One region of the Rhodococcus sp. JCM 9793 genome, then DNA from elsewhere that is predicted to be linked to it. Evidence: riboswitches for the same ligand, from Rfam matches in the RefSeq annotation. Region 1 holds a riboswitch; each other region holds the start of a gene.
What was found. A riboswitch is a leader RNA that binds a small molecule or an ion and turns the genes downstream of it on or off. The one in region 1 is predicted to bind thiamine pyrophosphate.

Region 1 (9,538 bases):
GCCTCGGGGTCGCCGAGGAGATCGCGGGCGATCTCCCGGGCGATCTCGACGTCGAATCCGGTGATGCGCCCGGTCGCCGGGTCGCGGTAACTCATCAGGTTGCTGCCGGTGTCGAGCCCGACGATCAGCCGGCCCCGAGCTCGGATGGCGTCGATCGCGGGACCGGTCTCGTTGCCGGTGGGACGCAGACTCGCGGTGGGATCGCCGCAATCGGGTGATGTGGGGAACTCCGTCGGGGAGGCCACGATGTCTGCGCCCTCGGGCATCGGCAGCCCGATCTGCGTGATCTCGGTCTCCGAGTTGTCGGGTGGCACGTCGGCGGCACACCCCGTGGTGATGGCTGCGAGCGCGCACAGGGCCGCGAGCCCGCTGGTGATCCTGCGTCGCGTCGTCACTGGTACTCCCGGAGCCGAGGCCACAATCCGATGATGACGGCGATCAGTGACAGCACCATCAGAGTCAACGCCATAGGCGCGAGACCGGACAGCGTGCGCGACGCCCGGAACTCGCTGTCGCGAAGTTCGTCGCGGGTCTTCTCGATGCCCTCGCTCAGCGCGGCGTCGAGACGCGCGAACTGCGCGGTCGCCTCGTCGGGTCCGGGACCGGTTGCCAGTACCGCGGCGGCGGTGTAATCGCCGCGTTCGAGCGCCGACACGGTCCGTGCATGCGACCGGGCCCACGCCTGCCGGGCCGTTTCTGCCCGTGACACGGCGTCGGTACCGATCTCCACCGTGCCGCCGTCGGTGTAGCCACCCAGAAGATCGCCGAGACGCGTGATCGTCTCGTCGTAGTCCCCGATGTAGGTGCCGCCGGCGTCGCGTCGCGCAAGCATCAGCGTCTCGACAGTGCGGGACTGCTGCGCGAGGATGCGGCTTTCGGTGAGATCGGAGAGCGGCGCCGCGCCCTGCTCGATGGCGCGTTCGGTGGCGTTCGACGACACCAGCCCGGCGATGAGGAGCCAGCACAACAGCACCCCCGTCGCGCCGATCGCGAGAATCAGGCCTGGATTGAAGGTGCGTCTGGTCTTGCGGCTCACGAGGACATGGGCGGCGCACAACGCTGCGACGGTGACGAGGAGCAGACCGATCGCGCCCCACGGCGGAGCCACCGCGGCGCGCTGCGTCGAATTCACCGCCTTCACACCCTGCGTGTGCAGCTCTTGGGCCACCGGAAGCATCGACGTCTGCATCAGATTCGATGCTTCCGCCAGATAGGCGGCACCGACCGGGTTGCCGGTGCGATTGTTTGCGCGTGCGGTCTCGATCAACCCCGTGTACGTGGGCAGCATTCGTGCGATCGCCGCGACGTTCGCGGCGCCGAGTTCGTCCTGTTCGGCCAGGCCGGCAGCCGCGACGACGAGTTCCCCGGATGCCTTGGCAACAGCCTCGAGATAGCGGTCGCGCACCTCGGCGGGCTCGATACCTCCCGAGATGAAGCCGGTGACGGCAGCCGCATCGGCGATGGACAGCGCGCTGTACAGATTCTGGGCGGCGTTCGCGAGCGGTTCGGTGGTTGCGAGGAGACGATCGTGGGTGGACTTCCGGCTACTCGCGATCTGGGCCGACACCACACCCGAGACCACCAGCAGGACAGCGAGCACCAACCCGAGCGAGATCAGCTTCGCCGGTGTCGAGTGGAAGAATTCCCGCAGTCCGTCGACGCGGTCGCCCTGCCCCTCGGCCTCCTCCATCGGCCGGGCAGAGAGTCCGACAGAATCGATCGGAGGGGTCACGCGTACGTTCACGTGGCCACCCCTTCCTAGGAAACTCGATTGTGGCGAGCATATAAGTTGGACAGACAGTATTGGCAGGCGTCCGCATTGTCGGAGTCCCTCCGGAGTTCATGAGACCCGGCAACCGACAACGTAATGGGGACGTTGTGTCCTCGCGACGGACGAGGGCGAGGAAGGCGGACGCTATGCGCGGTGACGGGGACGGCTGGGCCATAGGGCCGGACGGAGGACGTCGATGGGGTCTGCACGGTGCGGCGGGTCTGCTGCTGCGTGCGCCCGGGAACGACGGATACCCCGAGGTGCTGCTCCAGCTCCGCGCGACGTGGAGCCACCAGGGTGGAACATGGGCATTGCCCGGCGGGGCACGTGACAGTCACGAATCCTCTGTCGACGCCGCCATCCGCGAAGCACACGAGGAAGCGGGCATCGACAGCGATTCGGTCGCCGTGCGTGCAGAGCGGATCACTTCCGGTACTCCCGGCTCGTGGACTTACACGACGGTTGTCGCCGACGCTCCCGAACCGCTCGACACCACTATGAACGGGGAGAGCACCGAATTGCGGTGGGTGTCGGAGCCCGAGGTGGAATCGATGCCATTGCACGCGGGATTCGCGGACGCGTGGTCGGTGCTGCGCACCCGGCCGGTGCGGATGCTGCTCGACACCGCGAACGTCCTCGGGTCCACCGGACCGACCGGCTGGTGGCGCGACCGTCCCGGCGCGACGGGTGCGCTGCTCACCGACATCGCGGCCGCGCTCCCGCGCACCGTCGAACTTCCGGATGGAACGTTCGGGTGGGTGTCGCGGGTCGAGGCAGTCCTCGAAGGTCAGGCGCGCAGCGCAGTCGTCGACGATGCACGCACCCACCTGCATACTGCCGACGGCAGCGGCGACGACGAACTCGCGCGGCTTGCCGCGACCACAGTTCCCACCACGGCGACCGCGCTCGACCCGACGGTGACCGTGATGGTCACCGCCGATCGTGGTCTGCGTGATCGGTTACCTCAGGACACCGTCTTGTTGTCCCCGTCGACCGTGCTCGGCTGGCTGTAGCGTCAGGCGGGTAGCGCGGCTTTGAGCGCCGCCGCAGCAGCACGCGGGTCGGAGGCCTTCGTGATCGCCCGCACCACTGCGATGCGCCGCGCGCCTGCGTCGAGCACCTGCGGGAGACGTTCGTGATCCACACCCCCGATCGCGAACCACGGTCGTTGCGGATGCGATGCGTGCACCTCGCGGATCACATCGAGTCCCGCTGCCGAGCGTCCCGGCTTCGTCGGGGTGTCCCACACCGGACCGGACGCGAAGTAGTCCACGCCGTCCTCACCGTCGGCGAGGACGGCCTGCGCGCGGCTGGCCGTCGACCGGCCGATGACGACGTCGTCGCCCAGGATCCGCCGCGCCTGCTTCACCGGCAGGTCGCCCTGCCCGAGGTGCAGGATGTCGGCGCCGGCGGCGAGCGCGATGTCGGCCCGGTCGTTGACCGCGAGCAGCGCACCGTGGCGTGCGCACGCATCGGCGATCACCTCGAGTGCGGCGAGTTCCTCACCGGCCTCGAGCCGACCGAACTTCTTCTCACCTGCGGAATCCTTGTCGCGCAACTGCACGATGTCGACGCCGCCGACCAGGGCTTCCTCGATGAACCGGGCGAGGTCGCGGGTGTCGCGACGAGCATCGGTGCACAGGTACAACCGCGCGGTCGCGAGGCGTCCACGGGGGTCGGGATGGTTGCCGCGGTAGGTGGTCCGGTAGGTCGTCACGGACAAGACGGTAGCCTCTACCTCGAAAGTGACAACACGGGAGTCCCGGGGATCGCGGGGCTGAGAGGGGGCCTGCCGGCCCTGACCGTTATGACCTGAACCGGATCATGCCGGCGCAGGGAGTGAGGTGGATGTCGTGTCGACAGTAGCTGTCATCGGTGGCGGTGTTATCGGTCTGTCCGTCGCCTGGCGTGCGGCCCGTGCGGGGTGGGCCGTCACCGTCCACGACCCCGATCCCGGGGCGGGTGCCTCGTGGGTGGCCGGTGGAATGCTCGCGCCGCTATCGGAGGGGTGGCCCGGAGAAGAACACGTCCTCGGGCTCGGCGCGGCGTCGTTGCAGCGCTGGCCGGAGTTCGCGCACGCCCTCGAACATGAGACCGGCGTGGATGTCTTCACAGCGGGTGCGTCACTGACCGTCGCACTGGATGCCGCGGACGCCGCCGACCTGCGCACGATCGCGTCGTGGGTGGGGGAGCAGGGCCATGAGATGCGGATCCTCACGCGGGCAGAGATCCGCGATCTCGAACCATCGCTCGGTCCGAGGATCAGGCTCGGCCTGCTCGCCCCCACCGAACTGTCCGTCGACAACAGAAAGCTCGTCGAGGCCCTACACCGTGCTGCTGTCGCCGCGGGTGTTCAGTTCGTCCACGAATTCGTCGGCGACCTGAACGAACTGAACGAAGACCGCGTCGTCCTCGCGGCGGGGTCCGCCTCGGCGAAGCTGTGGCCGGACCTTCCGGTCCGGCCGGTCAAGGGTGAGATCCTGCGGCTGCGCGTGCGGCCCGGAGCGACCCCGCCGCCGCAGCACACCGTGCGCGGTAGCGTGCACGGCCGCCCCGCGTATCTGGTGCCGCGCGCCGACGGGCTCGTCGTGGGCGCGACCCAATACGAAGCGGGCGATACCGAGGTCACGGTCGCGGGAGTGCGCGACCTGATCGCCGACGCCGAAATGCTGTTCCCCGCGATCGGGGAGTACGAACTGCGCGAGGCGAGCGCCGGTCTACGCCCGATGAGTCCCGACAATCTGCCGTTGATCGGCCGGTTGTCGGATCGGGTGATCGCCGCGACCGGGCACGGACGCAACGGGGTCCTGCTCACCGCCGTCACCGTCGATGCGGTCCTCGCCGAGCTCGCCGACGATCCGCTCCCCGAAGCGACACATGCAGATCCCCGACGATTCGTGAAAGAGAGTGTGCGATGACCAGTCAGATTTCGGTCGGTATCACCGTAAACGGCGAGGAGAAGTACTTCGCCGAGGCGCCGACCATGACGGAACTCTTGGTCGAGATGGGTCTGCCGGAGAAGGGCATCGCCGTCGCAGCCGACGGTGTGCTGCTTCCGCGTGGCCGCTGGGCCGAGAAACTCGGCAAGGGCGCGCAGATCGAGATCCTCACGGCGGTGCAGGGTGGCTGAGCAGGCAACCGGATCGGTGGACCCCGGACACGACCTGCCGCCGCTGATCATCGCGGGACGCTCCTTCTCGTCCCGGTTGATCACCGGCACCGGCGGTGCCGCGAATCTGGCGGTGCTCGAGGAAGCGCTTGTCGCCTCGGGCACCGAGCTGACCACCGTGGCGATGCGCCGGGTCGACGCGACCTCGGGCACGGGTGTGCTGGATCTGTTGCGCAGACTCGGAATCCTACCGTTGCCGAACACTGCCGGGTGCCGCGGCGCGAAGGAGGCCGTGCTCACCGCGCAGCTGGGCCGGGAAGCGCTCGACACGGAGTGGGTCAAGCTCGAGGTCATCGCCGACGAACGCACGCTACTGCCAGACGCCATCGAATTGGTTTCTGCTGCAGAACAACTCGTCGACGACGGTTTCAACGTCCTGCCGTACACCACTGATGATCCGGTACTCGCGCGACGCCTCGAGGACGTCGGGTGTGTCGCGGTGATGCCGCTCGGGTCGCCGATCGGGACGGGGCTGGGCATCGCCAATCCGCACCACATCGAGATGATCGTCGAATCCGCGGGGGTCCCCGTGATTCTCGACGCCGGAATCGGTACTGCTTCGGACGCCGCGCTCGCCATGGAACTGGGCTGTGACGCCGTGCTGCTCGCCACCGCCGTCACCCGCGCGAAGGACCCGGCGCTGATGGCGTCGGCCATGCGACACGCGGTCGAAGCAGGGTTCCGTGCTCGGCATGCCGGGCGCATCCCCAAACGCTTCTGGGCCCAGGCATCGTCGCCCATGGAACCCTGACGCCCTGGTCACGGTCGTGGTGCTGCGCTCCGGCCGGATTTACGGCAGTCTGTGGACCATGATCGAAGTGACCGGACTGACCAAGACCTTCGGTTCAACCACTGCCGTCGACAACGTGACGTTCACCGTCCCACCGGGCATCGTCACCGGATTCCTCGGCCCCAACGGGGCAGGAAAGTCGACGACGATGCGCATGATCCTGGGGTTGGACCGTCCGACATCGGGTACCGCGCTCATCGAGGGTAAGCAGTATCGGGAACTGACCCGGCCGCTGCAGACCGTCGGCGCGCTACTCGACGCGAAGTGGGTTCATCCGAACCGATCGGCGCGCGCCCACCTGCGGTGGTTGGCCGCCTCCAACGGATTGCCCGGCTCCCGCGTCGACGAAGTGTTGCGTCAGGTCGGCTTGACCGAGGTCGCAGGCAAACGTGCCGGCGGTTTCTCGCTCGGCATGTCGCAGCGTCTCGGCCTGGCGGGTGCGCTGCTCGGCGACCCGAAGGTGCTGTTGTTCGACGAACCTGTCAACGGCCTCGATCCAGAGGGCATCGTGTGGATCCGCCGATTCATGCAGGCCCTGGCTGCGGAGGGCCGCACGGTGCTCGTGTCGAGTCACCTGTTGTCGGAGATGGCCCAGACCGCCGATCACCTCATCGTGATCGGGCGAGGCAAGCTCATCGCCGACACTTCGGTCAAGGACTTCGTCGATCGCGCGTCGGAATCCCTCGTGGTCGTCCGCAGCCCGCAACTCGACGACCTGCGCATCGCACTCACCGAACGAGGACACACCGTGGTCGACCAGGACGGGGCGTTGCACGTGTCGGGCGCCGGCGCCGCAGAGATCGGCGAGCTCGCCGCGGCACGCTCGATCGTCCTGCACGAGCTGGCGAGCCGCCAGGCGTCCCTCGAGGATGCGTTCATGAAACTGACCGGAGGCGACGTGGAGTTCCACGGCACCGGTTTCGACGACGTGATGAAGGGCAGCCTGTGATGGCATCACCAGCAGTGGACACCTTGCGCGCGGAACGCATCAAACTCACATCGGTGCAGTCTCCGTTCTGGTGCCTGGCGGTGATCGTCGCCCTGGGCATCGGTTTCGCCGCGATGATGGGTGCAGTGGCCCGCAGTTCCATGTCGCTCGACGACGAGACCGCCCGCTTCTATCTGACCCCCGACATCGCCGCCACCGGTGTCACGGGATTCGGCATCATGGTCCTGATGATCCTCGCGGCGCTGTCGGTGACGAGCGAGTATCGCTTCGGCGTCATCCGTACCACCTTCATCGCGAATCCCAACCGCTCTCTCGTGCTGACCGTGAAATCGGTGCTGATCGGTGTGATCGGCGCTGTGCTCACCGGCGTGGTGGGTCTGATCGCCGTGTATGTCGCGAAGGCGCTCGCAGGTTCGGAGGCGGGACGCGATCTCGTGCTCGAGGGTGACACGTGGCGCGCGATCTACGGCATTCCGTTCTACGCGTTCCTGGCGGTGTTCCTCGCTGTGGGCGTAGGGACACTACTGCGCCAGTCGGCCGGCACGATCGCATTGCTGCTGCTGTGGCCGCTGCTCATCGAATCGTTGTTCTCGTTGTTCGGCCGGGTCGGTCGTGAAATTCAGCCCTTCCTGCCGTTCGCCAACATCAACAACTTCCTCGGTATGGAACAGGGCGTCGACTTCCATTGGGGACCGTGGGGTTCGCTGCTGTACTTCGCGTTGTTCACGGCGATCGTGTTCGGGGTGTCGCTGGCGGTGGTCGGTAAACGCGACGCCTGAACCGTGCCGGGACAGTACGCTCGGGCAATGATCGACACGGTGATCGGCCGCCGCGCCGCTATGTTCGTGGTGGCAACCGTGGTGATCGCAGGCTGCGCGGACGGTGATGGCACGGACGCGGCGCCCGTCGATCCGGCCGCGCTCGCCGACAGCGTGCAGATCGATGCTCTGATGGGGCACCTCACCGAATTCGAACGTATCGCGACCGAGCACGACAGCACCCGTGCGCTCGGCACCGCGGGTTACGACGCGAGCGTCGACTACGTCGCCGGCGCATTGCGCGATGCCGGATTCGACGTTCGGACACCTGAATTCGACGCCACCACGTTCGAGGTCGAAGACCAAACCCTCGAGATCGACGGACAACCCCTCGACGTGCGGGCACTGGGCCTGTCGCCCACCACCGGACCCGAGGGGCTGACCGCACCCGTCGTGCGGGTGCCCACCGACGACAGCCCAGGATGCGAGGCCACCGACTACGACGGGCTCGACGTTGCGGGAGCGGTCGTGGCGGTCGACCGTGGCGTGTGCACCTTCTCGACGAAAGAGACGCTCGCCGCCGATGCGGGTGCGGCGGCGCTGCTCGTCGTGAACACCGAGGACGGTCCGCTCGCCGGTGCGACGCTCGACGAGACCGTGGAGCGACGCATCCCCGTCGGTGGGATCGGCCTGGCAGACGGTGCGCGGGTTGCGGCCGCGCCATCGGTGGACCTCGTCCTCGACACGAAGACCGAGACGCAGCGCTCCCGCAACGTCATCGCGCAGACCGCCACGGGCTCGACCGACGATGTGGTGGTCGTCGGTGCACATCTCGACAGCGTGCCCGAAGGTCCGGGGATCAACGACAACGGCAGCGGTGTCGCGGCAGTTCTCGAGACCGCACTGCAGCTCGGCGCCGAACCCGGCATCACCAACGCCGTGCGGTTCGCGTTCTGGGGCGCCGAGGAGATCGGGCTCGTGGGATCGAGCGAGTACGTTGCGTCGTTGTCCCCCGAGGAGCGCGACGCGATCGCCCTCTACCTGAACTTCGACATGATCGGCTCCCCGAACCCCGGTTATCTCCTCCTCGACGGCGACGACTCCGACGCGCACGGTGCCGGACCGGGACCAGAGGGGTCAGCCGGCATCGAGCGCACCATCTCCGGATTCTTCGCCGAGCGCGGGATCGATGCCGGCGACACCGATTTCGACGGTCGCTCCGATTACGGTCCGTTCATGGCAGTCGGAATCCCTGCCGGTGGGACGTTCACCGGCGCCGACGAAGTGAAGTCCCCGGAAGAGGCCGACAAGTGGGGCGGCACCGCCGACGAGGACTACGACCCGAACTATCACCAGCCGGCCGATACGGTGGACAACATCGACCGCGACGCCCTCGCGCTCGCCGCGGCGTCCGTCGCCTACAGCACCGCGGTCTACGCAGGCTCGCTCGACGGTCCGGACGGAGTCCCGAGCGGGGCAGCGCGCACCGAGGCGCGGGCTGCGTTCACGGAGTAGTCGGGCTGTTCTGTCAGGGCTGTTCGTGGAGTCGCCACAGTGGGTTGACCGGCCCGTGCCCGTGGCCGAGGTCGTACGACCATTCGAGGCACTTCGTCACCCATTCCTTCGCGAACGCCACCGCGTCCGGCACCGACCTGCCGTGGGCGAGCGCCGATGCGATCGCCGCGGCGAGCGTGTCGCCGCCACCGTGGTCGTTGCCCGTGGCGAGGCGCGGGCTCGGGAACTCGAGGAACCGGTCGCCGTCGAACAGCAGATCGGTGCTCGACTCCGAGGTGCGGAGGTGACCACCCTTGACGATCGACCACTGTGCGCCGAGCGCGTGCAGTGCTTCCGCGGCGTGTCTGGCGGTGCGGTCGTCGACCACGTCGATACCGGTGATGAGTCGGATCTCGTCGAGGTTGGGAGTGACGACGGTCGCCAGTGGGATCAGCGCCGAGCGAACGGCCTCGAGTGCACTTGCGTGCAGGAGGGGATCGCCGTGCATCGACGCGCACACGGGGTCCACGACGAGTGGGACGTCGGTGTCGCGGCCGATGCCGACTTCCGAGCACACTGCGGCGACCGCTTCGATGATCTCTGTCGA
Region 2 (9,538 bases), 2.3 Mb from region 1:
CTGACGCAGACCGACTTCGATGCACCGGCCGATACTCCGGTGGGCCCGGCCACCTACGGCCGATTCATGCGTATCCGGGTGTTCGACTGCTGGCTACACGAATTGGACATCCACGACGCACTGGGCACCGTCGGCAGTGAGGGCGGCGCCCGAGCCGAACTCGGCTCCGCCGAGATCTTCGGTGCGGTGCCGTTCGTCGTGGGCAAACGCGGCAAGGCTCCCGAAGGTTCGTCGATCACACTCGAACTCACCGGGCCGCTCGCCCGGACGATCCATCTCGAGGTGGCGGGTCGCGCGAGTACGGTTCCCTCGTTGTCGGGGCCCGCGACGAGCACGATCACGATGGATTCGGCCCTGTTCGTGCGGCTGGCAGGTGGGCGGGTCAGCGGCGTCGACAAACTCGGTGAAGTCACTCTCGGCGGCGACACCGAGGTGGGGCGTCGTATCGTCGAGAATCTCGCGTTCACGATCTGACCGATGCGCCTGTTCCTGTCTTCGTACCGGTTCGGATCCGATCCCACTCGTCTGTTGGAGGTGACGCGCGGACCCGGGCGGGTCGCCGTGATCGCCAACGCTGGTGATGCGTGGCCGTCCCGCGCCCGCGAATCGAGTGTGACCAGCGAGTTCGGGCCGTTGCGGGGTCTCGGATACGACCCGGAGGAGGTGGATCTCCGCGATCACCTGGGCGATCCGGGCAGTCTCCGGGCGCGGCTGGGCGCCTTCTCCTCGGTGTGGGTGCGAGGGGGCAACACCTTCGTGTTACGTGCCCAGCTCGCCCGCAGCGGCGGCGACACGGTGCTCACAGATCTGGTGGGTACCGGCGCCCTCGCGTATGCGGGGTACAGCGCCGGCGCGTGCATCGCCACACCGACGCTGCGGGGGCTCGAGTTCTCGGACGATCCCGCCGAGGTCGTCGAGATCGGTGCGGGCCCTGTGGTGTGGGACGGACTCGGCTGGGTCGATCACGCGATCGTTCCCCATGCGGGAGACTCCCTGCTGGGTGACGACGGTGTCGACCGCACACTGGAATACCTTCGCCGCGAGTCCATCCCGTTCGTGGCGCTGCGCGACGACGACGCGCTGGTGATCGAGACCGACGATCCGAGCCACATGTAAAGTCGTGAGCATGTCGAACAACACCGAGACCGCCATCCGCATCGAACACCTGCCCGAGCAGTCGCGGTTCGCGCTGTTCATCGGCGACGATCTCGCGGCATACGCCGACTACAGCGATGTCGATGGCATGCGCGACTTCGACCACACCGTCACCGAAGCGGATTTCCGCGGTCGCGGGCTTGCCGGGCAGGTCGTGCAGCACGCACTCGACACGACCCGCGAGCAGGGCCTGAATATCGGCACATCCTGCTCGTATGTCGAGAAGTTCGTCTCCGAGCACCCCGAATACCGAAACTGACGCACTCCCGTCACACCATCACATCGCGGCGGCGGAAGCCCACGACCGCCGCCGCGACCAGGACCACAGCAGAAATACCGAGCACGAGCATCGGCACAGCACTCGCAGTGTCGTAAGGGACCAACGGAATGTGCGAGAACGGCGAGAGGTCGCGCAGCCACTGCGACAGGTTCAGCAGTTCGCCGAACCACGCCACGAACACCGCGTAGATCACGAGGATCCACGCCAGCTCGGCCAGACGCGGGACGAGACCGACCAGCGCGAGCGCCACCGCAAAGACGAACAACACAGCAGGGGCGTATGCCAGTGCGGCACCGCACATCCGGATGATCCAGTCCGCCTCGCCGGTCGCGGCGGCCATACCCAGTCCGGTCGCGGCACCTGTGACGACCAGTGCTACGAGGACCTGCGCCACGATCACCGCGACGATCCACAGGAACAATCGCGTGCGCCGTGTTCCGGTGACGATCACCAGCCCGATCCGGCCCGCATCCTCGTCTCCTCGGACACGCATCACCGCCGAGACCGCGAACGCCGCGATCCCCACGACGAGGAACATCAGCATCGTCGCACCGAACGACGCGGTCAACGATTGTGTGTCGCCACCGAGGAACTCCCCGATGTCGGGAACGCTGTCGACCATGCCCTCGATCGAATCGGCGAGCGTACCCATCGCCAGTCCGAGGATCGCGAGGGCTGCCGTCCACGCCACGAAGGTCCCGCGCAGCAGCCTCCATGATGGTCCGGGCGGCGTGAGCAGCGACGGCGACGCTTGGTCGGGCCCCGGTTTCGGGGCGCGCAGGCCGGCCCCGATGTCTCGGCGCCGCGACAGGGCTACCGCGACCACGAGGAGCACACCGATCGCGACCACGGACAGCAGCAGTGGCCACCATCGTTCGTCGACGTAGAGACGGGTCTGCTGCGCCCACGCGATCGGCGACAGCCACGACAACCACGAGCCGGTGGATTCGATGATGTCGCCGAATCCGCGCACCAGGAATGCCACCGCGAGTACCGCGAGCGCAGACCCGGTCGCGGCGCGCGCATGCTCACTGAACTGCGCGGTCACCACCGCCACAGCACCGAAAAGGAGGCCGGTGACAGCCGTGGCCACACCGAACAGCAGCGACCCCGCGAACGCGAGGCCGCCGGCCAGCAGCGCGAGGGTGACGCCGACGGCGACGATCGCATCGGCGACGGCGACGGACAGCAATGCGGCCGCGGGCGGCGCGAACGGACCCACCGGGAGCGCACGGAGCAGTTCGAGTCGGCCCGCCTCCTCCTGGGTGCGTGTGTGCCGCACCACCAGCAGGATGCTCATGATCGCGACGGCGACGAACACCGTCAGACTCAGTTCGTTCGCGGTCATCGCGCCGAGGGTGTAGTTGTCGGCACCGTAGGCGGGACCGGTCATCAGTACCGCCGCCGGATTCTCGAGGAGGTCGGCGCGGGCCTGCCGCGCGGCCGCGTTCGGATACGCGGCGATCAGACTCTCGACGGTTACGTACACAGTGAAGGCGAGCGCAAGCGTCCACACGGCGATACGGACGCGGTCCAGGCGGAGGTAGAGTCGGAGCAGGTCGCCGATTCCGTTGAAACGGTGGGAACTTCGGGTCTCACGGTCGGCCCGGGGGGCGAGTGTGGCGGTCATCGGGTCGCCACCTGCTCACCCTCGGGCACGTCTGTGGGGGTATCGCCGTAGTGGCGCATGAACAGTTCTTCGAGCGACGGCGGGGTGATCGTCAGGTTCGCGATGTCGAGTTCGGTGAGCTCTCGCAGCACCGACGTCACGGAGGCATTGTCGACGTCGAAGGCGAGATGCCCGTCGTCGTAGGTCAGATCGTGCACACCGGGGAGCGACGCGAATCCGATGGGGAGGGCGGGTACGGTGGCCCGCACCGCGGAGCGGGTCAGGTGCCGCAGCTGCGCGAGGGTTCCCGTCTCCACGTCTTTCCCGGACCGGATGATCGTCACGGTGTCGCAGAGCTTTTCGACTTCGGCCAGGATGTGGCTCGACAACAGCACCGTGCGCCCGGCGTCGCGCAACGCACGCACTTCGTCGGTGAACACCGCCTCCATGAGCGGATCGAGTCCGGACGTCGGTTCGTCGAACAGGTACAGCTCGACATCCGACGCCAACGCCGCGACGAGCGCGACCTTCTGCCGGTTGCCCTTGGAGTAGGTGCGGGCCTTCTTGGTGGGGTCGAGTTCGAACCGTTCGAGGAGTTCGGCTCGGCGTGAGGGGTTGTCGCCGCCACGGATTCTGGTCAGTAGGTCGATGATCTCACCGCCGGTGAGCGCCGGCCACAGGTTGGTGTCGCCCGGGACGTACGCCAGGCGACGATGGATCGCCACCGCGTCGGTCCACGGGTCGAGCCCCAGGACGCGAGCGGAGCCCGAGTCGGCGCGGAGCATGCCGAGGAGCACGCGGATCGCGGTGGATTTCCCGGCACCATTGGGTCCGAGAAACCCTGCTACGGTTCCGGTTCCGACTTCGATCGAGAATCCGTCGAGAGCGCGGGTGGTGCCGAAGGTCTTGACGAGGTCGACGGTGTCGATGGCGGGTGTGTCCATGGTGCAACCTCCGTGGTCGGTTACGGGTCGGCTGCCTCCCGGACAGCCAGATATGCGGTGAGCATGGTCGAGTCGGTGAGTAGCGGTTCGGTGTAGAGCTCGAGCAAGGGGAGCAGAAGACGGTCACTGTACGAACGCAGCCACGCGGGCAATGCGTCGAGATCGAGAGGCTCGTTCGGGCCGGGAACATGCAGTAGCAGCGCGCCGGTGCTGAACTCGACGAGCGCCCGTGCCCGTGCCTCGGGATCCCGACTGGGACTCACGATGCCGGACTCGGTACCTTTCGCGAGGTAGCCCTCGGTGGTGGCCACCAGATGATCGAGAAACGCCCGAGAGGCCGGGCGCCGGGCCTGAAGGCTCCGAATCAGGTAGCCGATGAGCGGGGCATAGCTCCCGATGTTCTCGAGCTGCGCCAACATCGCCGCGACCCCACTGCCCGGTTCGAGGACCGAGGATTTGAGCTCGCGGATGCTGTCGAGAACATACGCGTCGCAGTGCTCACGCAGACCGGCACGGGAACCGAAGTGGTGCACGATGAGCGAGGCGCTCACACCGCATTCGGAGGCGATGGCCCGCAGCGAAATGTTCACACCGTCCCGAGCAACACAACGAATTGCTGCGTCGCGGATGCGAGCACGGGTCGTGAGGTCGGAAACGCCCTCGACTGAACGCATGTTCCAAGGGTTGCACACGTGTTCAATGACGTCAACAGGATTTACACGTCAACAGGATTTACTCGGTCGGCTTCAGGAGAAGCCCATCACCTGATTGCCCCACACCTCCCGCATCGACCCATCCGGATCCGACACGACCGTGTCGCGCGCATCGATCAGCAAGGTCATGCGCTCGCCTGGCTCGTACTGCGGCCAGTGCTTCGACGCATCCAGAGCAGCCGGCACCCCGTGCTTGACGAATGCCAGCCATCGACGCTGCACCCGCCCCGACACCTCGATCGCACCCTTGCGACCACCGAGCCAGAAACTCGGATCGCGACCGAGCGTCCCGAAATTGCCGAACACGTATGGCAATTCGGTTGCATGACCGGCACCGATCCGCGCGGCCTTGAGCATCGGCGTCGCGTGGTCGAATCGATACACCCATGTCGGGGAATGTTCGGCATGCGCCTCCGCGACCCATAACACCGGCATCCGGAAACCCGCGTCGCGCGACAGGGCCATCGCACCACTCGGCTTCGGCAGATCAGGGTACGCCGCGGCGATCTCAGCGAGCCGTTCCGGCTCGAGATCGGGACGGTCCTTCGCGAGTGCCTCCAGCATGGCGCGGACCGCCGAATCGTCGACGGGCATCAGCGGCGACTTCATGAAACGGAAGATCGACGGCTCGTCCTTGTTCGAACCGATGATGAGCGGAACCCGATGCGACAGACCCTTCTGGAACGCCGCGACCGGATATTTGGGCACCAGGTCGCGGTCGACCACCGGGGTCATCGCCAAGGTGCCCGGAATTTTCGTGGGGATCTCCCCGACCACTGTTTCGGCCGCGGCGACGAGCTGCTCGTAGGGCATGTCCCGCAGGGACCCCACCCGAGCAGGCGACACGTCGAGGATATCGAGGAATCGCTCAGCAACCATCGCCGCGCGTTCACGACCGTATACCGACGTCGCCGGTGGCGACTGCGCGATCGCCCGATGGAACAACCCCTCGGCGCGCGGCACCGTCATGAGCGTCGTGACCGATCCCCCGCCCGACGATTCACCGAACAGGGTGACGTTGTCGGGATCGCCGCCGAAGTCCGCGATGCAGTCGCGCACCCATTCGAGCGCAGCAATCTGGTCTCGCAGACCGAGATTCGACTCATACGTATCGCCGACGGTGGAGAACGACGACAGGTCCAGAAACCCCAGCGCCCCCAGACGGTAATTGAGCGTGACCACCACGATGTTGCCTGTCTCGCTCAGCACACGTCCGTCGTAGATCTTCTGACCCGAGTAGCCGATCACATAGGCGCCACCGTGGATCCACACCATCACCGGGCGCTTGTGCCCGTCCGGTTCCGGAGCCCAGATGTTGAGCGAGAGGCAATCCTCGCCGATGGTCATGTCGGACGAGATCCCGATCGGGCTGTTCCGGCTCTGCGGAGCGATCTGCCCGTACCGCTCGCAGTCGAGCACTCCCGACCACGGCGAAGGCCCCTCCGGCGACCGGAACCTCATGTCACCGCAGGTCGGGGCGGCGAACGGGATCCCCTTCCACGAGTACACCGCGCCGTCGCGGAATCCGCGGGCTTCGCCGTACTTGCATCCGACAACGAGTGTCTCGGCGTCCACATGACCTCCCGGTGAGCTACTCGCATCCCAACGTACCCACCGGACACCGAGCCGACAGCCGCTCGGCGAAGGTGCTATCGTCGCCTCCGACCGACACGGGGTGCTCCGCAAGTGCGGGGCTGAGATCACACCCGTCGAACCTGATCAGGTAATGCTGACGAAGGGATGTTTCGGGATGACTGTGCCTGCGCACGATTCACCGACCGACCGTTTCACCGATGTCCTGTGGGACCACACGAAGGTTCTACGCGACTCCATCGACAACCTCGAGTTCCTGCGTTGCCTGGGCGACGGCACGCTTCCCCTCGAGTCGTTCCGCTTCTACATCGAGCAGGATGCGCTCTACCTGGCCGGATACGCCAAGGCCCTCGCGCTCCTCGCCTCCAAGGCACCGGACCCGGTCACCGGCGCATTCTGGGCGACCAGTTCCGCGACGGCGGCGACCGAGGAATCCTCGCTGCACCGGCAGCTTCTCACCGATGGCGTGCTGCCTGTGAGCGACGCACCCGTCGCGCACTCCCCCGCGTGCCTCGGTTACGTGTCGTATCTGACGGCCACGGTGGCGACCGAACCGTATCCGGTGGGTGCCGCCGCAGTGTTGTCGTGCTTCTGGATCTACGCCGAAGTGTGCCGCGACCTGGCCTCCAGCGCAGCCGCCGTGCTCGCCGCCGATCCGGCCCATCCCTACGCGCAGTGGGTGGCCACCTACGACGACCAAGGATTCCAGGATTCCGTCGCGACCGCACGCACCCTCGTCGACGCCGCCGGGGCAGCCGCCACCGACACCGAGCGCGACGCGATGATCGACGCGTTCACCCTCGCGACCCGCTACGAGTTGCTGTTCTGGGACACCGCCCTGAACACGCAGCCGTGGCCCGCGTCGTGACGCTGCGGCACCGGATCACCGCACTCGCTGTCGCCACCATCACCGTGTGCGCAGTCGGCGCATGCGCCGGTGGCGGTTCCGACGACACGATCCGGTTCGCACTCGATTGGACCCCGAACACCAACCACACCGGTCTGTATGTGGCGTTGCAGGAAGGACTGTTCGACGATGCCGGGCTCGACGTCGAGATCCTGCCCTACAACGAGGCGACACCCGACACCCTCGTCGACGCCGGCAACGCGGAGTTCGGCATCTCCACCCACGGCATGGCGACGTTCTCCCGCGCTTCCGGGGCACACACCGTCACCGTGCTCGCTCCGTTGCAGCATTGGGCAACAGGGATCGGCGTCAAGGCGGACCGCGCGGATCTCATGCGTCCGGCAGACCTCGACGGTCACGTCTACGCAGGTTTCGCCGACCCCGGTGACAGCGAGGCGCTCGCGCAGGTCATCCGCAACGACGGTGGACGCGGCGAGTTCGAGGAGGTCGTCCTCGGAACGTCCGCGTACGAGGCGGTCTACTCCGGTACCGCAGACTTCACCGTCTCGTATCTTGCGTGGGAAGGACTCGAAGCAGAGCATCGCGGACTGCCGATGCGCTATTTCGAATACACCGACTACGGCTTCCCCGACCAGTACGCGATCGTCGTGAACGGCAACGAGGACTGGCTCGCCGAGAATCCGGACCGGGGCCGCGCGTTCGTGCAGGCACTTCAGCGTGGGTACGAGATCGCCGCTGACGATGCCGATCGAGGCGCCCGCGCGCTGCTCGACGCCAACCCGGGGGCGTTTCCCGACGAAGAGCTCGTCTTCGAGAGCCAGCGGATGCTCGCCTCCGACTACATGCGGGACGAGCAGGGTCGCGTCGGTACCCTCGACGCGGAGAAATGGGCCGGGTACGCGCGGTTCCTGTACGAGCAGGGACTGCTCACCGGTCCCGACGGCGCGCCGCTGACCGCCGAACCCGACTGGTCGACCTACCTCACCGATGACTATCAAGCGCCCTGAGGCCGAACACCCTGACACCCGGGGGACGACAGACCGGGTCAGGACTGCCCGACGCCGCGTGAATCGTGCATTGCCGGCGATTCTCGTCGCAGTGGTACTCGTCGCAGCGTGGCAGCTCTACGTGATGATCAGCGGAATCCGCCCGCAGGTGCTGCCGTCTCCCGCACGAGTGCTGCAGCAGGGGTGGGCATACCGCAGCGACATCGCCGGGCATGCCGCCGCGACTCTGCAGGTCACGATCGTCGGGTTCGCGGTGTCGTTGACCTTGGCGTGGGTGCTGGCAATCGCCGTCGATTTCTCGCCATGGCTACGGCGGGCGTTCGTTCCGCTGTTCGTGGTGTCGCAGACATTACCGATCATCGCGATCGCCCCGCTCATGATCATCTGGTTCGGCTTCGGTCTGCTGCCGAAGATCCTGGTGATCGCCCTGGCCACGTTCTTTCCGATGGCGATCGGGTTGATCGAGGGATTCGCAGCGACCGACCGGGAGGCGGGGGCACTTCTGCGCAGCATGGGTGCCACGCGGTGGCAGGTGTTCCGATATGTGCGGCTCCCGTCGGCACTGCCGCGGTTCTTCACGTCTCTGCGCATCGGAGTCACCTACGCCGTAGTGGGCGCGGTGTTCGCGGAGTATGTCGGCGCCACATCGGGGCTCGGCATCTACATGGCCACCCAGAAGAACTCGTTCCGCACCGATCTGGTGCTCGCAGCCGTCCTGGTCACCGCGATCGTGTCACTGGTGTTGTACCTGCTCACCTATGTGGCCGAACACATGATCGCACCGTGGGCGCTCACCACGGAGAATCGGCCGACAGAGAATCGAACAACAGGGAGTCGGGCATGAGCGCAGTCATCGTCTCCGGCGTCCACCGGTCGTTCGACGGCAACCACGTACTCGCCGACATCGACTTCGACGTGTCCCCAGGGGAATTCGTCTCGGTCATCGGCCCGAGCGGGTCGGGGAAGTCCACTCTGTTCGGTTTGGTGGCGGGCCTCGACACCCCCGACGAGGGCACCGTCACGGTCGGTGGAGCACCCGCGGCGCCGGGGCGCGCCGCACTGATGCCCCAGAAGGATCTCCTGTTCCCGTGGCGCACCGTCCTCGACAACTGCGCGCTCGCACTCGAGGTACAGGGAGCGCCGCGTCGGGAGGCACGCGAGCGAGCGCGGGCTCTGTTCCCCGCGTTCGGACTCACCGGATTCGAGAAGGCCCGCCCGAACGAGCTGTCCGGCGGGATGCGTCAGCGCGCCGCGCTGGCGCGGACCGTGGTCCAGCAACGCGAAATCCTGTTGCTCGACGAGCCGTTCGGCGCTCTCGACTCGCTCACCCGCACCGATATGCAGTTGTGGCTGCAGGACGTGTGGCAGC
Region 3 (9,538 bases), 3.1 Mb from region 1:
CTGCACGCGCAACTCCAGCGCGACACATAATTCGGTTTCGCGCGGTCGAGGCTCGCACACCTTTTGTCAGGTTCGCAACGCCGATGGTCGACCACCAGCGTTGCGAACCTTACGTTTGCGGTGCTCAGCTCCGGCTACTTCGCGGAGCCCGAGCGTAGAACCTTACGAAAGTAGTCGTTGGCTCCCTGCATGACGAGGTTGTAGGGTGGCGCGAACTTTCGGGCCCACCAGAAACCGAACCGGGTGTCGAACGACGTGTACACCATGAACCGGTCCTTCTTGATACCCGCGAGGATGCGGTCGGCCACCTTGTCCGGTGAGGCCGCGTGCTTCACGAAACGACCGGTGAGCTTGCGGACCGCGGGCGCATCTCGGTCGACACCGACGATCTGCACCGTGTCGACCAGCGGAGTTGCCACCGCACCCGGCACCACCAGCGAGACGCCGATCTTGTCGCGTTTGAGGTCGAATCGGAGCACCTCCGAGACACCTCGCAACCCGAACTTGCTGGCACTGTATGCCGAGTGCCAGGGCAGGGCGAGCAATCCCGCGGCCGACGACACGTTGACGATGTGCCCGCCGCGTCGCGCCGCGATCATCGGCGGCACGAAGTTCTCGATGACGTGGATGGGCCCCATGAGGTTGACGTCGACCATGAGCTTCCAGTGCTTGTGTTCCAGTCGGTCGACGGTGCCCCACACCGACACCCCGGCCACGTTGGCGACGACATCGATGGACTCGCATCGCTCGTGGACCTCGTTCGCGAACGCGGTGACGGCGTCGTAGTCGGAGATGTCGAACGCCGCGGAATGCAGCACCGTCCCACCGCTGTTGCGGACAGCCGTCACGACATCGTCGAGGCCGTCCGGGTGGAGGTCTGTGAGGATGAGTTCGGCGCCTTCCTCGGCCGCAGCGAAAGCGAGAGCCCGGCCGATTCCACTGGCCGCGCCCGTGACGAGAAACCTCGCGCCGCGCAGATCCTTGATCGCCATGGCGACACCCTAACCGCCACGACGCCCCGGAGCGCGAAACCTGCACTCAGAGTCGCTGCGACATCTCCTTCTGGTAATCGAGAATGGTCCGTTCCAGCATTGCGGCGTCGTCCTCGCGGCCCTCGTTGCGAGCAAGATCCGCGCGTTCGCGCAATACCCGAATCGCGCGCCGCAATTCGTCGTCACTCATCCTGTGGTCCATGTCACACAGTGTGCCGGGTTCTCCGGATCGGCGCCATCGTCTCGGGAGACGGTTGCACGGTCGAGATTGTGCTCACAGACAGCTGGGCGTCAGCGTAGGACGCCTTCGTGGAGAGCCCTCAACACCGCGTTGGTGCGGTCGCGGGCACCGAACTTCAGCAGAATCGACGAGACGTGGTTCTTCACCGTGCCCTCGGCGAGGAACAGCGCTTCGGAAATTCGGCGGTTGCTGAAGCCCTCGGCCATCAGGCGGAGCACCTCGAGTTCCCGGTCGGTGAGGTCCTGTGCCCGAGTGGTCTCCGCCCCTGACGGTGACGGTCCGGACCGGATCGCCCTGAGGAGTCGGTCGGTGATCGAGGGCGCGATAAGTGTGCCACCGTCCGCCAGAGTGCGCACCGCATGCGTCAACTGCTCCAGAGTGACGTCCTTGAGGAGGTATCCGCGCGCGCCTGCACGAAGCGCAGCGAGAACGAGTGCATCGTCGTCGAACGTGGTGAGCACGAGTACGGGTACCGCGATGTCCCGCTCACGCAACCGGTCGAGTGTCCAGATACCGTCGTATCCGGGCATTCTCAGGTCCAGGAGCACCACGTCGGGATCCGTCGAGGAAATGACGTCGAGGGCCACTCTGCCGTCGTCGGCTTCACCGATCACCTCGATCTCGGCGACCTCCAGAAGACTCCGGATTCCCTGGCGCACGAGGGTCTGATCGTCGACCACCACGACACTGGTCATGAGGCCGGTACCCACGCAGTGACCCGGAACCCGCAGGTTCCATCGAACGAGGCGCTTCCACCGAGGGCCTCGAAACGTTCCACGAGACCCCGCAGACCGTTACCGACGGTCAGCTTCCGCGCGCCGGCACCGTCGTCCACCGCGGACAGGACGGCACCGCCGCGCTCCGACGACACCTCGATCCGCAGTGTGCGAGCACCGGCGTGACGAAGGGCGTTGGTGACGATCTCCTGCACGGCACGCACGAATGCGGCAGCCTGTTCTTCACCGACGTCCACGTCGGGAGCGACATCGATCTGAACCTCGAGGCCCGGCAGATCACGCACCACCCGGGTCAACGCGGCGGCCAGGTCCAAGGGTTCGACCCGCAGCTCACCCACCGTCGAACGTACGTCGGCGAGCAACTCCCGCGCGACACCGTTCGCCCGCTCGACGTGCTCACGTGCCTGCTCGCCATCGCGGTGTCGCGCTGTTTCGAGTTCGAGAGCCAGAACGGTGAGTTGATGACCGATGAGGTCGTGCAGATCGCGAGAGATCCGCAGCCGTTCCGCGGTGCGGGCCGACTCCGACAACAGGACGCTCGCCGCTTGTAGTTCGACATGGGCCTCGGTCAACTCCCTCCGCATCCGCTGTTCCCTCAGGAGCGAGACCGAACTGAACAGCGTCGCCAGCTGGATGAGGAGATAGAAGCCGCTGGTGAGGGTGGTCGCACCCGTATCACCGCTCTGCTGCGCCGTAGCCCACGCAATGACGACGGTATTGAGTACCACCACGCCCAGACCGACACGTAGAGGCACGATGTAGACGCTCACCGCTGCGACGACGACCAGCAGAACCGGCAGCAGACCCATGCCCGGCGCTGTCGAGACCACTGTCCAGGCCGTCACGACTGCCACCGCCCACGCCGCCCTGCCGACCGCGGAAGGCCGTTCTCTCGCAGCGGCGAGGAACAGCGCGACGAGCAGGACACCGAACAGCACGATCCACAGGGCGCGCGGGATTTCCGTCTGCGCGGCTCCGAACAGCACCGGCCCGCCCACCACGATCGAGACGACGAGCATCGCTACGCCCGACAGGCCCTCCGGTGTCCAACGTTGCACGTCACCACTTTAAGCTCCGGTAGCCCCCCTCCGGGGGTGCCGAAAGTCATGGCACACATTCCTGACATCCGGCACACGCGACGACCCACCCGCGACTCGTAGCGTCGGCATCATGGACAGGATCACCGAGAGCCCACCTGCGATCCACGCCGATCATCTCCACAAGCGGTACGGCGGCCGGGTCGCTGTCGACGACGTGAGTTTCACCCTCGAGCTCGGCGAAACGCTCGGCATCGTGGGGGCGAACGGAGCAGGGAAGACCACCACCGTCGAGATGGTGGCGGGGCTTCGGAACCCGGACGGGGGGCACGTGCGCGTACTCGGCCTCGACCCGCACCGTGACCGGGCACAGCTCCGGCAGATCCTCGGCGTGCAGTTGCAGCAGTCCACACTGCACGGGTCGCTGACCGTCACCGAACTCGTCGGCCTGTATCGCACCTTCTATCCGCAACCCGTTCCTGCCGGGGAACTTCTCGAGATGGTCGGCCTCACCGAACAACGAGATATCCGATTCGAGAAGCTCTCCGGCGGGCAGCAGCAGCGGTTGTCTATCGCGCTCGCACTCGTCGGGCGGCCACGTGTGGTCATCCTCGACGAACTGACCACCGGCCTCGATCCTCGTGCGCGGCGACAGATGTGGAAGACGATCGAACGACTACGCGCCGGCGACGTCGCAGTTCTGCTGGTCAGTCACGCGATGGAAGAGGTGGAGCACCTCTGCGACCGCGTGGCGTTGCTCGACGCGGGAAACATCGTCGCACTGGACACCCCGGCCGGTCTCGTCGCGCAGGCAGCGGCGGAGAACCTCGACGACGCGTTCGTCGTACTCACCGGAAAAGAGTTGGAGGACACCGCATGAGCACCGCCGTCGACACCCACCGTCCAGGAGCCGCCGCCTGGCTCACGCTGACCGTGTGTGAAGCGAAGATGGTCGCACGCGACACCGCCGGGCTCGTCGTTCCGATCGGACTTCCGCTGTTGATCCTCATCATGAGCGCGTCGTCGGCGAGCAGCGAAATCGTGGCGAACGGGCGCTCGGTGCTGGACGTGTTCGTTCTTCCGCTGGTGTTCACGATCATCATCGCCACGATCGGTGTCATCAACATGCCGAGTTTCCTCGCGTACTACCGGCGCACCGGAATACTGCGACGACTGTCGGTGACGCCCGCGTCACCCGCTATGGTCCTGGTCGCCCAGGTCGTGGTCAGCGTGCTGCAGACCCTGGTCGGGCTCACCGCAGCTCTCGTCGTGGCCACTGTCTTCTTCGACGCCCGCCTGCCCGTGCATCTCGGCACTGCTGTCGGTGTGTTCGTGCTGTCGATGGCGGCGATGTACGCCGTCGGAATGATCGTCGCGGCGATTTCACCGACCCCGAACTCCGCGGTGGCGATCGGACTCGTCGCATTCTTCGCACTGGGTGCGACCGGAGGCTTGTTCGGTAGCCGCGATGCGCTTCCCGACCCGGTCGCGACGATCGGAGAATGGTTGCCGTTCGGTGCCTCGGTCGAGGCGATGTCCGCGGCCTGGGCGGGGAACCCCGCCGACCCGGCTCACTTCGTCGCGCTCGGTGTGACGATCGTGGTCGGTGTCGTGGTCGCGGCTGCGCTCTTCCGGTGGGAGTGATCGCGTGACGATCATCGGTTCGATCGCACTCGCGGTGTTCGTCGTGGTCTTCCTCGTCGACGGATGGACCCGCCCCGGCTACCACCCGGTGCGTCAGCCCGTCAGTGCACTCGCGCTGGGCCACCGGGGCTGGATTCAGGCCACCAACTTCATCGTGTGCGGTGCAGTAGTGACTGCCGGAGCGATCGGCGTCGCCCACACATTCGGCAGTGTGTTGCTCGGCGTGGCGATCGGAGTGTTCGGTGTGTCGCTCCTGGTCTCGGGGCTCTTCCCGATGGATGCCATGCGCGCATATCCGCCTGGCACACCGGACGAGACCCCGACGGAGTACTCGCGGCGGCACACTATCCACGACCAGGCGGGCGCGGTCGTGTTCACTTCGCTTCCAGGGGCGGCGATCATTGCAGTCTTCACCGTGCCCGGTGCAGGATGGACGTGGTTTTCCTGCCTGACCGCTGCCGCGCTGACCGTCGGTTTCATCGTGTTCGGGCAGGCGTGGGAGAACGATTCCCGCTACGCCGGCCTCATCCAGCGGGCAGTGATCGTCGTCGGCTGGGCGTGGCTCGCACTGCTGTTCCTCCATGCCGGAACGTGACGCGCCGCAGCATGGTCGAACCGAGCTGTTAACCTGGCGTTCGAAACTCGACACGGGGTGCCGGACACGGCTGAGAACACACCCGTCGAACCTGATCTCGATCATGCGAGCGAAGGGATGCCGAGCCGGCGACAGGCCAGAGGTCCGACGCCGTCTGCGTATCCCTTCGGTCCGAAGGGAAGGCGTCACAACAATGTCCACAACAGCACTGAAGAACCGGATCGTCTTGGTCACGGGCGCCGGCCGCGGGCTCGGCCGCAGCATCGCACAGGCTTTCGCAGACGAAGGTGCGTCCGTCGTCGTGAACTACCGGCGCAGCAACGACGCGGCACGGGCTCTCGCCGAGAGCATCGGTACCGAACGCGCGATTGCCGTGCAGGCCGACGTCACCGACCGCACGCAAGTAGAGGCCGTGTTCGACCGGGCGCGCGAATATTTCGGCCGTCCGGTGACCACTGTGGTGAACAACGCCCTGCCCGACTTCTCCTTCAACGGTGACGCCCGCGACAAGGCGGATCGAATCGGATACGGCGCCTTTGCCGCCCAACTCGAAGGCATCGTCGGTGGTGCGGTGAACACCATCCAGGCCGCACTGCCGGGAATGCGAGAAGCCGGCGGAGGCAGCATCGTCAATATCGGGACCAACCTGTTCCAGAACCCGGTCGTGCCGTACCACGACTACACCGCAGCCAAAGCAGCCTTGTTGTCGACGACCCGTACTTTCGCTGCAGATCTGGGCCCCGAAGGCATCCGAGTGAACATGGTGTCGGGTGGGCTCCTGCGCACCACCGATGCATCGTCCGCGACACCTCCGGAGGTCTTCGACCTGATCGCCGCGTCGACCCCGCTGCGCAAGGTCACGACCCCGGAGGATTTCGCCGCGGCCGTGTTGTTCTTCGCGTCCGACTGGTCGCGTGCAGTCACCGGGCAGAACCTTGTCGTCGACGGCGGTCTGGTGATGAACTGATGGCGGTACGCACCTTGCATATCAACGCATTTCTGTACGGCGCAGGTCACCATTCCTCTGCGTGGCGGCACCCGGATTCCGCTGCGGAGCGCATCGGCGACATCGCCTATTTCGAGGAACTCACGCGCACCGCCGAGCGGGGACGCCTCGACGCGGTGTTCTTCGCCGACGGCCACAGTGTGAACCCCGCGTACACGGCGGGCACGACGTGGTTTCTCGAACCGATCACCGCACTGTCGGCGATGGCGCGAGCCACCGAGAAGATCGGGCTGGTCACCACGGTGTCCGCAAGCTTCTACACACCGTTCCACGCGGCCCGTATGCTCGCGTCACTCGATCACATCAGTGGTGGACGCGCCGGTGCCAACATCGTGACGTCGATGTTCGACGCCGAAGCCCGCAACCACGGATCGGATTCGTTACCGGCTCACACCGAACGCTACGGCAGGGCAGAGGAGTTCATCGACGCGATTGTCGCACTGTGGGATTCATGGGACGAGCACGCCGTGATCGCGGACCGCTCGGCCGGACGTTTCCTGGATGCCGACGCGATCCACCGGATCGAGCACCGCGGCAAGCACTTCCGTGTGGACGGTCCGCTCACGGTGCCGCGCTGCCCGCAGGGACGCCCGGTGTTGTTCCAGGCCGGCGCCTCGGACACCGGACGTGACCTTGCGGCCCGCCACGCCGAGGCCGTGTATTCGGTTGCCTGGGATCTTCCGGCGGCGCTCGAATTCGCCACCGACCTACGTGCCCGCGCCACCGCCGCGGGACGTGATGCCACGTCGCTCGCGATCCTCCCCGGACTCGTCACCTACGTCGGCCGCACCGTCGATGAAGCGCAGGCGAAGAAGTCGGAATTGGACGCGTACCTCGATATCGAGGGCGCACTCGCCCAACTCGGGTCCTTCACCGGCCAGGACTACACCGGCCACGACCTCGACGCTCCGGTCTCGGACCTGCCGCCCATCTCGGAGTTCACCGGCCCGCAGGGACGGTACGCAACAGTGCAACGAATCATCGAGACGCAACGACCCACTCTGCGAGAACTGCTCGGATTTCTCGCTGCCGGCGGCGGTCACGCCACCATGATCGGCACACCCGAGTCGGTCGCCGACCGAATCGAGGAGTGGTTCGTCGCCGGTGCCTGTGACGGTTTCAACCTGATGTGCCCTGCCTACCCGGATTCCCTCGACGACTTCGTCGACCTCGTGGTGCCGGAGTTGCAGCGCCGCGGCCTGTTCCGCAGCGAGTACCCGGGCACTACCTTGCGTGACTCGCTGGGGCTGGCGGTGCCGGCTCTGCCGCACAGGCACAGGGCGATTGTCGGATAGCGAGCAAATTACGTTGCGTCGGTGAATGATTCATAGATCCCCTTCCTCAGTCGAAAACAGGACGCGTGTCCGTGCGGCCCCCGAGGAGATCGGCGACGCCTGCCGCGAAATTGGGGCACGTGGCGATGTCGTGGGCGCGGCATTCGAGTGCATGCCGCGTCATCTCACGGGAGCGGGCCATCTCTGCCATCCGTCGCTCCAGGTCGTCGAGGTGCGCGGTGAGCACGTCGCGACGCTCGTCTGCCCTGCCTGCCAGCAGGACGTGGATCTGGTCGAGACTCATTCCGGCGGACTTGCTGCGGATGATCACCGCCACCCGGGTGACATCGAGTTCCCGGTAGCGGCGGCGACCTGCGGTGTCGCGGTCGGGCGCGAGCAGCCCGGCGTCCTCCCAATGCCGCAATACGTGCGTGGCAAGGCCGAAGCGCTCGGCCACCTCACCGATCGTCCACTTCGCATTTGACTTCATGTCAACATGAAGTCGCATTATCGGCGGTGATGCAAGCCCGTACCGAAGGAGAGCGCATGCACACCGACACACCACCAGCGCAGTTCTGGGAGAACCGCTACACCGACAGCGAGGGCCTGTGGTCCGGCAATGCGAATGCCTCCCTCGTCGACGCGGTGTCCGGGTCGACACCGGGCACCGCCCTCGACCTCGGCTGCGGCGAGGGCGCCGACACCATCTGGCTGGCACGCCGAGGCTGGATCGCGACCGGAATCGACATCTCCCCCACTGCCGTCCGCCGCGCCACCGACGCTGCGCGCGCCGGCGGAGTTCCCGACGACCGAATCCGATTCGTCGCGGCAGACCTGTCGAGTTGGCACGAAGACGGCAGTTACGACCTTGTCGCCGCGTCCTTCCTGCATTCGCCCGTCGAGTTTCCGCGCACCGACGTGCTTCGCCGCGCCGCCGGACTCGTCGCGCGGAACGGGCACCTCGTGATCGTCTCGCACGCCGCGTTCCCACCGTGGGCCGATGCCGACGCACGCGAAGGACACGGCGACCATCGGTTCCTCAGTCCGCAGGAAGAGATCGAGGCACTCGACCTGGAACCGAACCGATGGGAGGTGCGGATCGCCGAGACCCGCGAACGTGAGGCCATCGGCCCTGATGGCACACAAGCCGTGCTCGAGGACACCGTCGTGGTTCTGCAGCGACTCTGAGCGAATCGGGAGGGCGAGGTCCGGCGGCAGCTTCGCGCTATGTGATGCGACCTGCACAGAATGCGTTGATCGAACGCCTCCGAGAACTGCTCGCAGGCGGGTCGGTGACGCGCGAGGTATCGATGTTCGGTGGTCGCGCGTTCATGGTCGACGAGAAAATGGTCGTCAGCGCGCTGAAGGACGGTGGCCTGCTGGTTCGCGCTGCCGCAGACCGACACGACGAACTCCTCAGCAAGCCCGGAGCGACGCAGGCCGAAATGGGCGCCGGACGCACGATGGGCCCCGGCTGGATCGACGTCGCTGCAGAGGCGATCCTCGACGACGAGAGCTTGTCGTACTGGGTCGCGATCGCAATGGACCACAACCGGCTCGTGACCGGGAAGTAGAGATCACAGCGCGTACCGGCGCACGGCCTCGGGACGCATGACGATCCGAACCTGTTCGGCGGCCAGGATTTCGGCGAGATCGGCGGCACGGGCCGGATCACCGATGTCCCAGTAACGAGCGGCGAGGCGGGAACACAACTCGTGCGCTCCCTCGGGTACGACCGTGGCGCGGCCGGCAACCGAAATCCAGCGTTCGCGTTCACCGACCGGGGCGGCGACGACGATCGAGGCCCAGGGATCGCGTTGCAGCCGCCGTACTTTCAGGGAGTCAGGGGCGGTGAAGATCTCGATGTCGCCCTCATCGGTGGCCTCGAACCACACCGGTCGGGGCTGCGGGTGCTGTCCTCCGGACACCGTCAGGAACCCGTGGAGCGGGCGACGGAGGAACTCGAGGTCCTTGCCGGTCAGCGAACCGGCAGCGGTGCTCATCGTGATGTC

Region 2: linked by a shared signal. The riboswitch ahead of ACZ46K_RS22845 (TenA family protein) and the one ahead of thiO (glycine oxidase ThiO) in region 1 are both predicted to bind thiamine pyrophosphate.
Region 3: linked by a shared signal. The riboswitch ahead of ACZ46K_RS26390 (3-oxoacyl-ACP reductase) and the one ahead of thiO (glycine oxidase ThiO) in region 1 are both predicted to bind thiamine pyrophosphate.

What each region holds. Positions count from the first base shown of each region.
Region 1 covers NZ_AP043721.1:2,196,197-2,205,734, forward strand. Annotated here, with positions in the region: gene ACZ46K_RS12265 (glutamate ABC transporter substrate-binding protein) at 1-395, opposite strand, end outside; gene ACZ46K_RS12270 (hypothetical protein) at 392-1,744, opposite strand; gene ACZ46K_RS12275 (NUDIX hydrolase) at 1,918-2,784, shown strand; gene thiE (thiamine phosphate synthase) at 2,787-3,488, opposite strand; TPP riboswitch at 3,515-3,629, shown strand; gene thiO (glycine oxidase ThiO) at 3,625-4,689, shown strand; gene thiS (sulfur carrier protein ThiS) at 4,686-4,901, shown strand; gene thiG (thiazole synthase) at 4,894-5,691, shown strand; gene ACZ46K_RS12300 (ABC transporter ATP-binding protein) at 5,750-6,679, shown strand; gene ACZ46K_RS12305 (ABC transporter permease) at 6,679-7,458, shown strand; gene ACZ46K_RS12310 (M28 family peptidase) at 7,486-8,952, shown strand; gene thiD (bifunctional hydroxymethylpyrimidine kinase/phosphomethylpyrimidine kinase) at 8,966-9,538, opposite strand, start outside.
Region 2 covers NZ_AP043721.1:4,472,516-4,482,053, forward strand. Annotated here, with positions in the region: gene ACZ46K_RS22810 (maleylpyruvate isomerase family mycothiol-dependent enzyme) at 1-474, shown strand, start outside; gene ACZ46K_RS22815 (Type 1 glutamine amidotransferase-like domain-containing protein) at 478-1,116, shown strand; gene ACZ46K_RS22820 (GNAT family N-acetyltransferase) at 1,127-1,414, shown strand; gene ACZ46K_RS22825 (ABC transporter permease) at 1,425-3,065, opposite strand; gene ACZ46K_RS22830 (ABC transporter ATP-binding protein) at 3,062-3,988, opposite strand; gene ACZ46K_RS22835 (TetR family transcriptional regulator) at 4,009-4,662, opposite strand; gene ACZ46K_RS22840 (carboxylesterase/lipase family protein) at 4,735-6,276, opposite strand; TPP riboswitch at 6,363-6,459, shown strand; gene ACZ46K_RS22845 (TenA family protein) at 6,452-7,162, shown strand; gene ACZ46K_RS22850 (ABC transporter substrate-binding protein) at 7,147-8,169, shown strand; gene ACZ46K_RS22855 (ABC transporter permease subunit) at 8,150-9,013, shown strand; gene ACZ46K_RS22860 (ABC transporter ATP-binding protein) at 9,010-9,538, shown strand, end outside.
Region 3 covers NZ_AP043721.1:5,259,723-5,269,260, forward strand. Annotated here, with positions in the region: gene ACZ46K_RS26350 (heme-binding beta-barrel domain-containing protein) at 1-30, shown strand, start outside; gene ACZ46K_RS26355 (SDR family oxidoreductase) at 135-992, opposite strand; gene ACZ46K_RS26360 (hypothetical protein) at 1,039-1,182, opposite strand; gene ACZ46K_RS26365 (response regulator) at 1,284-1,928, opposite strand; gene ACZ46K_RS26370 (sensor histidine kinase) at 1,925-3,028, opposite strand; gene ACZ46K_RS26375 (ABC transporter ATP-binding protein) at 3,141-3,887, shown strand; gene ACZ46K_RS26380 (ABC transporter permease) at 3,884-4,651, shown strand; gene ACZ46K_RS26385 (DUF998 domain-containing protein) at 4,656-5,246, shown strand; TPP riboswitch at 5,290-5,381, shown strand; gene ACZ46K_RS26390 (3-oxoacyl-ACP reductase) at 5,440-6,213, shown strand; gene ACZ46K_RS26395 (LLM class flavin-dependent oxidoreductase) at 6,213-7,547, shown strand; gene ACZ46K_RS26400 (MerR family transcriptional regulator) at 7,594-8,016, opposite strand; gene ACZ46K_RS26405 (class I SAM-dependent methyltransferase) at 8,073-8,714, shown strand; gene ACZ46K_RS26410 (TfoX/Sxy family protein) at 8,759-9,100, shown strand; gene ACZ46K_RS26415 (pyridoxamine 5'-phosphate oxidase family protein) at 9,104-9,538, opposite strand, start outside.